DNA from 3 places in the Rhizobium tropici CIAT 899 genome. Region 2 is predicted to be linked to each of the others. Evidence: predicted binding sites of a transcription regulator. Region 2 holds the regulator's gene; each other region holds the start of a gene.
The links. The regulator LexA, encoded in region 2, represses DNA repair genes until DNA is damaged. The targets are predictions, from matches to a motif close to TGTTCNNNNTGTGTTCNG.
Positions count from the first base shown of each region.

Region 1: a site for LexA is predicted at 1,240-1,257, ahead of recA (recombinase RecA). Genes of this name have one in related genera too.
Region 3: a site for LexA is predicted at 1,448-1,465, ahead of RTCIAT899_RS03125 (ATP-dependent helicase). Genes of this name have one in related genera too.

Region 1 covers NC_020059.1:1,998,580-2,001,858, reverse strand. The annotation lists gene RTCIAT899_RS09840 (pseudouridine-5'-phosphate glycosidase) at 1-85, opposite strand, end outside; gene RTCIAT899_RS09835 (carbohydrate kinase family protein) at 132-1,076, opposite strand; gene recA (recombinase RecA) at 1,316-2,401, shown strand; gene alaS (alanine--tRNA ligase) at 2,576-3,279, shown strand, end outside.
Region 2 covers NC_020059.1:1,730,549-1,733,827, reverse strand. The annotation lists gene RTCIAT899_RS08490 (VOC family protein) at 1-397, opposite strand, end outside; gene lexA (transcriptional repressor LexA) at 816-1,538, shown strand; gene RTCIAT899_RS08480 (ComEC/Rec2 family competence protein) at 1,519-3,279, opposite strand, start outside.
Region 3 covers NC_020059.1:640,355-643,633, reverse strand. The annotation lists gene secD (protein translocase subunit SecD) at 1-341, shown strand, start outside; gene RTCIAT899_RS03130 (SMP-30/gluconolactonase/LRE family protein) at 390-1,265, opposite strand; gene RTCIAT899_RS03125 (ATP-dependent helicase) at 1,541-3,279, shown strand, end outside.

The DNA of each region.
Region 1 (3,279 bases), 270 kb from region 2:
CAACGATCGGCGCACCGCGGAGCTTTGCGGCAGCGACTTCCTTCGAATAGGAGATCGGAAGCAGGGGCGAGATAGGCTGGGTCATTGTCGTTTCCAATTCACTGAAACAGTATACGCGTTTTGAACAGGCTTCATGACAGAATTTCGGCCTTGGGAACAAGGGCCAGGGCCGCGTTTAGCAGCTCGGGAGAGAGATTTTCTGCGGTTGCATAGGGAGACTGGACGGTGATTGCCGCCGCCGCCACGCCATGTCGTATGGCTTCCGCGAGATCGTGGCCGGCCATCAGCGCCGACAGAACGCCGGAAGCAAGCGAATCTCCCGCACCGGTGACATCGGCGATATCCTCGACGATGGGCGGCTGCAAGCTGACCACGATATCACGCGAGAACGCGATCAGGGGCCGTTTCCCGCGCGTGATCACGCCGTTGCGCAGATGGAGCGCGCGCAAAGCGCTCACCCATTCGCGTGGGTCTTCCGGGCGGATTTCAGTCAACGCCGCGGCTTCGGCTTCGTTGAGGAACAGGTGGTCGATGCCGGCAAGGCTTGGCTTCAGCCGCACCACTTTTGCCGGCGAGATAGCGATAGCGGCGACCGGTTTACCGCATAGAGCAGCTCTTGCCGCAATTGCGCCTAAGGTTTCGGCAGGCAGATTGGCGTCGCAGAGAATGAGGTCGGTTTCATCGAAGGCATCGCGAACGGCGCGAATCGCCAGGCGTCGCGGAACGAAGAGCTTGTAGAGCTCCATATCGGCAAGCGCGATGACCAGATTGCCGTCATTCTCGAGGATCGCGGTATAGCTCGGCGTCTTGCGATCGAGGAAGACGAAGGGCTTGTCGTCGATGCCGGCGTGGCTTGCAGCCTCGGCCACCATTTCGCCGGAGGGGTCGCCGCCGCGCGGCGAGATCAGCTTTACATCGAAGCCCAGGCGGGCGAGATTTCGCGCCGCATTGAAGCCGCCGCCGCCGGGCTCCTCGAACCATGCGCCGGGGTTGCTGGCGCCGGGCGCCGTCTCGCCGAAGATGCGGCCACGCCGGTCTATATGGGCGCCGCCGAGAACGAGAATCTTTTTCGCCATAGGGTTATCCTCAGCAGTCGAAAAGACGAATCGAGCGGGGCGGCGACATGCGTGAATTGGCCGCCCCATAACCGTAAGTATCTGGGAAGAAAGAAGAAAACAAAAGTAGAACGGAAATCATTTTATCTTTTTCTTTCAATTGCTTGTTGTGCTCTTGCGATAGGAGAACAAATAGAGTACAGAATTCTCATCGGCGGCGACATTGCTAGAGCGGCTTCAATAACCTAAAGGTGGATCGAATGTCTCAGAATTCTTTGCGGCTTGTAGAGGACAAATCGGTGGATAAAAGCAAGGCACTTGAAGCGGCACTCTCTCAAATTGAGCGGTCGTTCGGCAAGGGCTCGATCATGAAGCTCGGCTCCAACGAGAACGTGGTCGAAATCGAAACGGTTTCCACCGGCTCTCTGAGCCTCGATATCGCTCTCGGCATTGGCGGCTTGCCGAAGGGGCGGATCATCGAAATCTACGGGCCGGAAAGCTCGGGTAAGACGACGCTGGCCCTGCAGACCATTGCAGAGGCTCAGAAGAAGGGTGGGATCTGCGCCTTCGTGGACGCGGAACATGCGCTCGATCCGGTCTATGCCCGCAAGCTCGGCGTCGACCTGCAGAACCTGTTGATCTCGCAGCCTGATACCGGCGAACAGGCGCTTGAAATCACCGATACACTGGTGCGCTCCGGAGCGATCGACGTCCTCGTGGTCGACTCCGTTGCGGCTCTGACGCCGCGCGCCGAAATCGAAGGCGAAATGGGCGACAGCCTGCCGGGCCTGCAGGCCCGCCTGATGAGCCAGGCGCTGCGCAAGCTCACGGCTTCCATCTCGAAGTCCAACACCATGGTGATCTTCATCAACCAGATCCGCATGAAGATCGGTGTCATGTTCGGCTCGCCGGAAACGACGACGGGCGGTAACGCGCTGAAGTTCTACGCCTCGGTTCGCCTCGATATCCGCCGCATTGGCGCCGTTAAGGAGCGCGAAGAGGTGATCGGCAACCAGACGCGCGTCAAGGTCGTCAAGAACAAGATGGCGCCTCCCTTCAAGCAGGTCGAGTTCGACATCATGTATGGCGAAGGCGTTTCGAAGACCGGCGAGCTGGTCGATCTCGGCGTCAAGGCCGGCATCGTCGAAAAGTCCGGCGCCTGGTTCTCCTATAACAGCCAGCGTCTCGGCCAGGGCCGCGAGAACGCGAAAATCTTCCTCCGCGACAATCCGGATCTCTCGCGCGAAATCGAATTGTCGCTGCGCCAGAATGCCGGCCTGATCGCCGATCGCTTCCTGCAGAATGGCGGCCCCGATGCCGATGATGGCGATGCCTCTGGCGAATAAAGGCTTCGGGAAGCAGTTCCCGACCTAAGATCGAGACCCAAAAGTCGAAACCGGCCGTATTGTCCAAGGGATGTGCGGCCGGTTTTGTTCGTGCGGCTGGACAGCGCCGGGAGCGGACGATAAAAGCCACTGACTTTGATGCAAGTTGCTGAGCGCAGGACTGAAGGGCCCCATATGAGCGGTGTGAATGAAATCCGGTCGACCTTCCTCGACTATTTTAAGAAAAACGGCCACGAGATCGTGCCGTCGAGCCCGCTGGTGCCGCGCAACGATCCGACATTGATGTTCACCAATGCCGGCATGGTGCAGTTCAAGAACGTCTTCACCGGCCTGGAGCAGCGTCCCTATACGACGGCTTCGACCGCGCAGAAATGCGTGCGCGCCGGCGGCAAGCATAACGACCTCGACAATGTCGGCTATACCGCCCGCCATCACACCTTCTTCGAGATGCTCGGCAATTTCTCCTTTGGTGACTATTTCAAGGAGCGCGCCATCGAGCTTGCCTGGAACCTGATCACCAAGGAATTCGGCCTCGATGCCAAGCGCCTGCTGGTCACGGTCTATCATACCGACGACGACGCCTTTAACCTGTGGAAGAAGATCGCCGGCCTTTCCGACGACAAGATCATCCGCATCGCCACCAGCGACAATTTCTGGGCGATGGGCGATACCGGTCCTTGCGGTCCCTGTTCGGAGATCTTCTACGATCACGGCGATCACATCTGGGGTGGCCCTCCCGGCTCCCCGGAGGAAGACGGCGACCGTTTCATCGAGATCTGGAATCTCGTCTTCATGCAGTTCGAGCAGATCACCAAGGAGCAGCGCGTCGACCTGCCGCGTCCGTCGATCGACACAGGCATGGGTCTCGAGCGCGTTGC
Region 2 (3,279 bases):
CCGTTCCGTCCGGCATCTTCATCGGACGGGAGAAGTCCAGCATTCGCCCGGCGGAAATCGCCGCCTCGTTGAAGCGCTCGTCATCCGCCATCGCATCATCCGTGCCAAACACCACGGCCGAAAAACCATCTTCCCCCACCCGGAAACGATAAGCCTGATCGCGCGCGACGAAAACATTGCCATCCACGATGCTCTTCTCGCACTGCTCCGGAGATGCCACGCCCAAAGGCTCCAGATAGGTTTTATCGGCAAGAAAGACGCAGGCGTTCTGCGTGCCAAAGGGATGCAGCGCATCCGAAGCCACCGTGAAACCGAGCTTGCCGAGGCGTTCGCGCGCCAGAGCGATATCGACGGTTGGCAGCACGAGATGATCCAGCGGATGCGGTGACGAAATCATGGTTCCTCCTGTTTGCCTGTGGCAGCAGATTTGCGCCCATCCCCCGCGCAATTCAAGATAGGAGCATGGAACACTCAACGCATAGGGGCAGGACCGAAAGCAATCTCGCAAACGTGATTGCTGATTCTCACCCCCAGCGCGCGTGAGCAATGACGTCCAATATGGATCCGCTTCCTGAATACGTCGACCGAGCAGTAAAACCTGATAACGGAAATGGCGACATTTCCTATATTTTTCAAATAGTTGTAGCCTATATAGCGTCTCAACATCCTAAGCCGATCCATTCGCAAGTCGTAATTATTTAACTGACACTACAAGGCTTTACCGAAATTTAAGCACTTGCGGAACACATATGGAACATATAGTGTCCGTTCTGGATTTGTTTCACGGCTTTTCTTGATTCTGGGGTACCAAGACGATGTTGACGCGCAAGCAGCAGGAACTGCTTCTCTTCATTCACGAACGCATGAAGGAATCCGGTGTTCCGCCGTCCTTCGACGAGATGAAGGATGCACTGGATTTGGCATCCAAATCCGGTATCCATCGTCTGATCACGGCGCTGGAGGAGCGCGGCTTTATCCGCCGGCTGCCGAACAGGGCCAGGGCCCTTGAAGTCATCAAGCTCCCGGATGCCTATAATCCCAGCCTTCAGCCGCGTCGCGGCTTTTCACCGAGCGTCATCGAAGGCAGCCTCGGCAAGCCGCAGCCCGTTGCCCCGCCCGCTCCGTCGAAGGTGGCAAATGACGATCATAATGGCTCGGCGTCCGTGCCGGTGATGGGTCGCATCGCAGCCGGCGTTCCGATCTCGGCCATCCAGAACAATACGCACGACATTACCGTTCCCGCGGACATGCTCGGCTCCGGCGAACATTATGCGCTTGAAGTTCGAGGGGATTCGATGATCGACGCCGGAATTTTCGACGGCGATACGGTCATTATCCGCAATTCGACCACGGCCAATCCCGGCGATATCGTCGTTGCACTCGTCGACGATGAAGAAGCTACCTTGAAGCGCTTCCGTCGCAAGGGTGCCTCCATCGCGCTGGAAGCCGCGAACCCAGCCTATGAAACCCGCATCTTCGGGCCGGATCGCGTCAAGGTTCAGGGCAAGCTCGTTGGCCTTATTCGTCGCTATCACTGACCGGTGAATTGTCTAGGACTGGTGGTGCCTTTGCAATTGGCGCGTCGAATTTGCCGGTGCGCCAATCATAGGTTCGATGCCTGGTCCATGGGCGCTGCGGGTTGTTGAATGCGGCTGATGTAATGGGCTTGTCTGAGGTAAGCACCATTTCGATGGAGCCGGTTTTGCGCAATGTCGCGCCGGTTATGAGCGTTGCTCCGGAACGGCAATGGTCCAGCCGCAGCCGGATTGGCGTCACAACAATGCTCCCGGTGTCGCAAGCCGCGGGCAGATAGGCTGCGTTCTCGATGGTGACCAGTATGGCGCCGTTTTCGAGCACGGCCACACACCATGCTCCCTTTTGACAAGCAAAGCTGCCTTGCATGGTGCGGTCTAAAGCTTCTTCCATTGCGGTGCGGACCGCCTTCTGCTCTTCGTTGCTTAATCGCTTATGCCGATCCGTCTTACTGATCTGCGGAAGCCGGCTATCGGTCGGAAGCATGGTCGGCGGTTGATGTTCGGCCGCGACGAGCGCTTTCTGCCATTGCTCGAAGATGAAGGCCTGCGGTCTCTCGCGATTGGTGGCGAGGATATCGTCCTGGCGCAAGGCAACCAGAATGCCATCTTCCGAGATCATCAGATCCGGCTTCGGCACACCAGAGCCGAACGCGGCCACCCCGACAGATGACAGCAGCAGCAACAGGCCCAGATGGCGAAGCCGGGTCCGCAACATGCTCATGATCAGGAATCCGGCGATGAAAGTCGGCATCAGCCAGCCGGGTTGGCGGCCGAAGGTGATATCGCCTCCCCATCCCGCCACCGTTTTCGCGATGACGATCACAAGCTCCAGTCCCTCACCGGTGACTTTCCAGAATGGTCCATCGATTCCGAAAGGCATCAGCAGCATCGCCATCATGCCGAAGGGCATGACGATGAAAGAGACGACGGGCATGGCCGCAAGGTTGGCAGCAAGTCCATATGTCGCCAACCGGTGAAAATGCTCGATCGAGAAAATGGCTGTCGACGCACCGCCGATGAACGAGGTCGACATCACGCCTCCAAAGAAGCGTGTGACGAACAGTAGCGGACTTAACAGACGGATGCGCGGCAGGATGTTTTCGCGATGCCGCCGTCGCTTCCAGAGCGAATAGCCTGATACCAGCGCCAGCGTAGCGGCATAAGACATCTGGAAACTGGGACCGAGTACCTGCGACGGTGACAAGACTAGGATGACGATGGCTGAGAGCGCCACATTGCGCAAGCTGATGGATGGCCTGTCGAAAAGCACGGCCACCAGCATGATCGCCATCATGATGAAGGCGCGTTCGGCGGAGACGCCGAATCCGGAAATCAGGTAATAGGCAGTTACCGTTAGAAGCGCGCCGAAGGCTGCGAACTTCTTCGTCGGCCAGGCCTGCACGACACCGGGAAACAGGCTGAAGAAATAGCGCAGACCGACATAGAAGATGCCAGCCGACAGCGCCATGTTGAGACCGGAAATTGCAATGATGTGGGTCAGGCCGGCAATTCTCAGGGCTTCGGTCGTATCCTTCGAGATCGCACGTCTCTCATCGGTGACAAGCGCTGCTGCAAAGGCGCCGGTGTCGCCGGCCAAGGTTTGCCTGATGCGGTCGCCGATGCTGTTGCGCAGGCCAGCGAGCCAGATATCGGCCGCATCCAGTAACGAGCCGGCAGCATTGTCACCGGATGGTGATAATAATTCCGGCGTTCCGTAGGCAAAGCCATTCGCGCCGATGCCGTT
Region 3 (3,279 bases), 1.1 Mb from region 2:
ACCGCATGCGTGAAAACATGCGGCTCTACAAGTCGATGCCGCTGCGCGACATCATCGACAAGTCGATCAACGAGACCCTGGCGCGAAGCCTCTATACCAACGCCACCGCCTTCCTGGCGCTGGTGCCGATGGCGATCTGGGGCGGCAGCGCCGTCTCCAGCTTCGCGATCCCCATGGTGTTCGGCATCCTCGTCGCCGGCGCCTCATCGGTCTTCATCGCGGCGCCGATCCTGCTGTTCCTCGGCGACTGGCGTCGCCGCCATGCCAAGCCGGTCGCCAATGACACGGCATCGGCAGAGGGCAAGTCCGGTAAGGACAACAAGCAGATTCCTGCTGCTTAACACATGAAAAGAGGGCATGCCCGGCTTCCGGGCATGCCCACCAGCCGCTTACGAAATCGGCGGCATATGCAAGGGCAGGCCCGGACGCGGCGCCGTAATCTTCTCCACAACACCGTTTTCCTGCTCACTGACGAGCAGATGCTTGCCGTCGACGGTAAAGGCGATATTGGCTGGCCTTGCGCCGTCCGTGCGGATATGGCCGGCCATTTTTCCCTCGGCGTCCACCATAGAAATTTCACCCAGGCCGTACATGGCACAATACAGCATGCCACTGCGATCAAAAGCGAGGCCTGCCGGTCCGCGCAGCGCATTGACGGCAGGGGATGTCATCGACTGGACAAACATTTCCTGCCTGCCGCCCACGACCTGCCGATAGATTTTTCCGGTCAGCGTTTCGCTGTAGTAGAGCAATCCGTCGGCATCGAAGGCAATACCGCTCGCAAAGAGCAAGCCGGCTGCCAGGACCCGGATGACCCGGCCCTCCGCCGGATCGATCTGGTAGACGCAGCCGTTATAAGCCGCCTTGAAGAAATCGGGATGGATGTGGCCGCCTTCGAGAAGATTGGCAAGGCGGATACCGGAATCGATCATATAAAGCAGGCCGTCAGGTCCGAAGGCGAGCGCATTCGGATGGAGAAACGGACCATCGGCGCTGCCTTCAATGACCTGCAGGACGCGGCCTTGCGCCGACAATCTGACAAGGGAATTCTCCGGGCCATTGGCTACCCAGAAACATCCGTCACCATCCGCCGCAATCCCCATCGGCCAGCCGCCGACCCGGCAAAGTTCCTGCGGTACGCCGCTTGCGTCGAAAAGTTTCAGACAGCGGCGACTGGCATCCATTTCTACGACCGCGAGGCGGCCGTCCGGCAAGGCCACGAGGCCGCTAGGCAGACGCAGCCCGGTGGCAATCGTTTCGTTCATGTTTTGAAACCTTCATTCTACGCATTACGAAGCCCCAAAAACTCAAAATGCTGCGCCGAAATGATACATAAGCACGAAGAAGATCCTTTTCGAGCCGGACGAACGCAAATCCCGATAAGATTCTTGCGCCAGAGGTCACATCCGCGTGCAGGCCCTGTTAATCTTGACAGGCTTTGGCGATTCGGAACATCCATAGAACGTTCCTATATTTTCGCGTTTGCGATTCGCCGCATATCGCGCTCCGCGCCGGCCGCCGGAGGTAGTCAGGAGAGTTGATGACCGCCGCCTATCTGGAAAAGCTGAACCCGGAGCAACGGCTGGCGGTGGAACACGGCACGACTGCAGGCGACGGTCATATTGCCGGGCCTCTGCTTGTCATCGCCGGAGCTGGCTCCGGCAAGACGAATACGCTTGCGCATCGTGTCGCGCATCTGATCGTTAGGGGTGCCGATCCGCGCCGCATCCTGCTGATGACCTTTTCGCGCCGCGCCGCCGCCGAAATGGGCCGCCGCGTCGAGCGTATCTGCCGCGAGGTGCTGGGTGCGAATTCCGGCATTACCGCCGATGCACTTGCCTGGACCGGCACGTTCCATGGCATCGGCGCGCGCCTGCTGCGGGATTATGCAGAACAGATCGGCATAGACCCGGCCTTCACGATCCACGACCGGGAAGACAGCGCCGACCTGATGAATCTGGCGCGCCATGATCTCGGCTTCTCGAAAACAGAGAACCGCTTCCCGACCAAGGCGACCTGCCTTGCCATCTATTCGCGCTCCGTCAACGCGGAAGCGCCGCTGGACGGCGTGCTGCGCGACTTCTTCCCATGGTGCGCCATGTGGGAGCAGCAGCTGCGCGATCTTTTCGCCTGTTATGTCGAGGCAAAGCAGGTGCAGAACGTACTCGATTACGACGACCTGCTGCTCTATTGGGCGCATATGCTGCAGGAGCCTCTGATCGCCGAGGATATCGGCAGCCGCTTCGATCATGTGCTTGTCGACGAATATCAGGACACCAACAGGCTGCAGTCCTCCATCCTGCTCGCCCTGAAGCCGGATGGCCGCGGATTGACCGTCGTCGGCGACGACGCGCAATCGATCTATTCCTTCCGCGCCGCCACCGTACGCAACATTCTCGATTTCCCCAAGGCCTTCACGCCCTCTGCCGATATCGTGACACTCGACCGCAATTACCGCTCGACACAGCCGATCCTGGCAGCAGCTAACGCCGTGATCGATCTTGCCTCCGAGCGCTTCACCAAGAACCTGCGCACCGAGCGGCAGAGCATGGAGCGCCCGCGGCTGGTAACGGTGCGCGACGAGGCCGATCAGGCGCGCTACATCGCCGATCAAATACTGGAAAATCGCGAGGGCGGCGCAAGGCTGAAGCAGCAGGCGGTGCTTTTCCGCACTTCGAGCCATAGCGGCCCGCTGGAAGTGGAACTCACCCGGCGCAACATTCCCTTCGTCAAGTTCGGTGGATTGAAATTCCTCGATAGTGCTCATGTCAAGGACATGCTGGCGGCGCTGCGTTTCGCCCAGAACCCGCGCGACCGTGTGGCGGGGTTCCGCCTGATGCAGCTCCTGCCCGGCGTCGGCCCCTCGACAGCCCAGCGCGTACTCGACCAGATCGGCGAAGAGGCAAGCCCGATCACGGCGCTCACCGAACTCCCGCCGCCACCGCGCACGGGAGACGATTGGACCGCCTTTGTCGAGACGATGCGGGAGGTCAAAAGCGGGAAGGCCGGCTGGCCGGCGGAAATCGGCCTCGTTCGCCAATGGTACGAGCCACATCTGGAACGCGTACATGAGGATGCATCGACCCGCCAGGCGGATCTCATCCAGCTCGAACAGATTGCCGCTGGCTACGGCTCGCGCGAGCGCTTCCTCACCGAGCTGACGCTCGATCCGCCCGACGCCACCAGCGACCAGGCGGGTGTGCCGCTGCTCGATGAGGACTATCTGATCCTCTCCACCATCCATTCCGCCAAGGGGCAGGAATGGACGAAGGTCTTCAT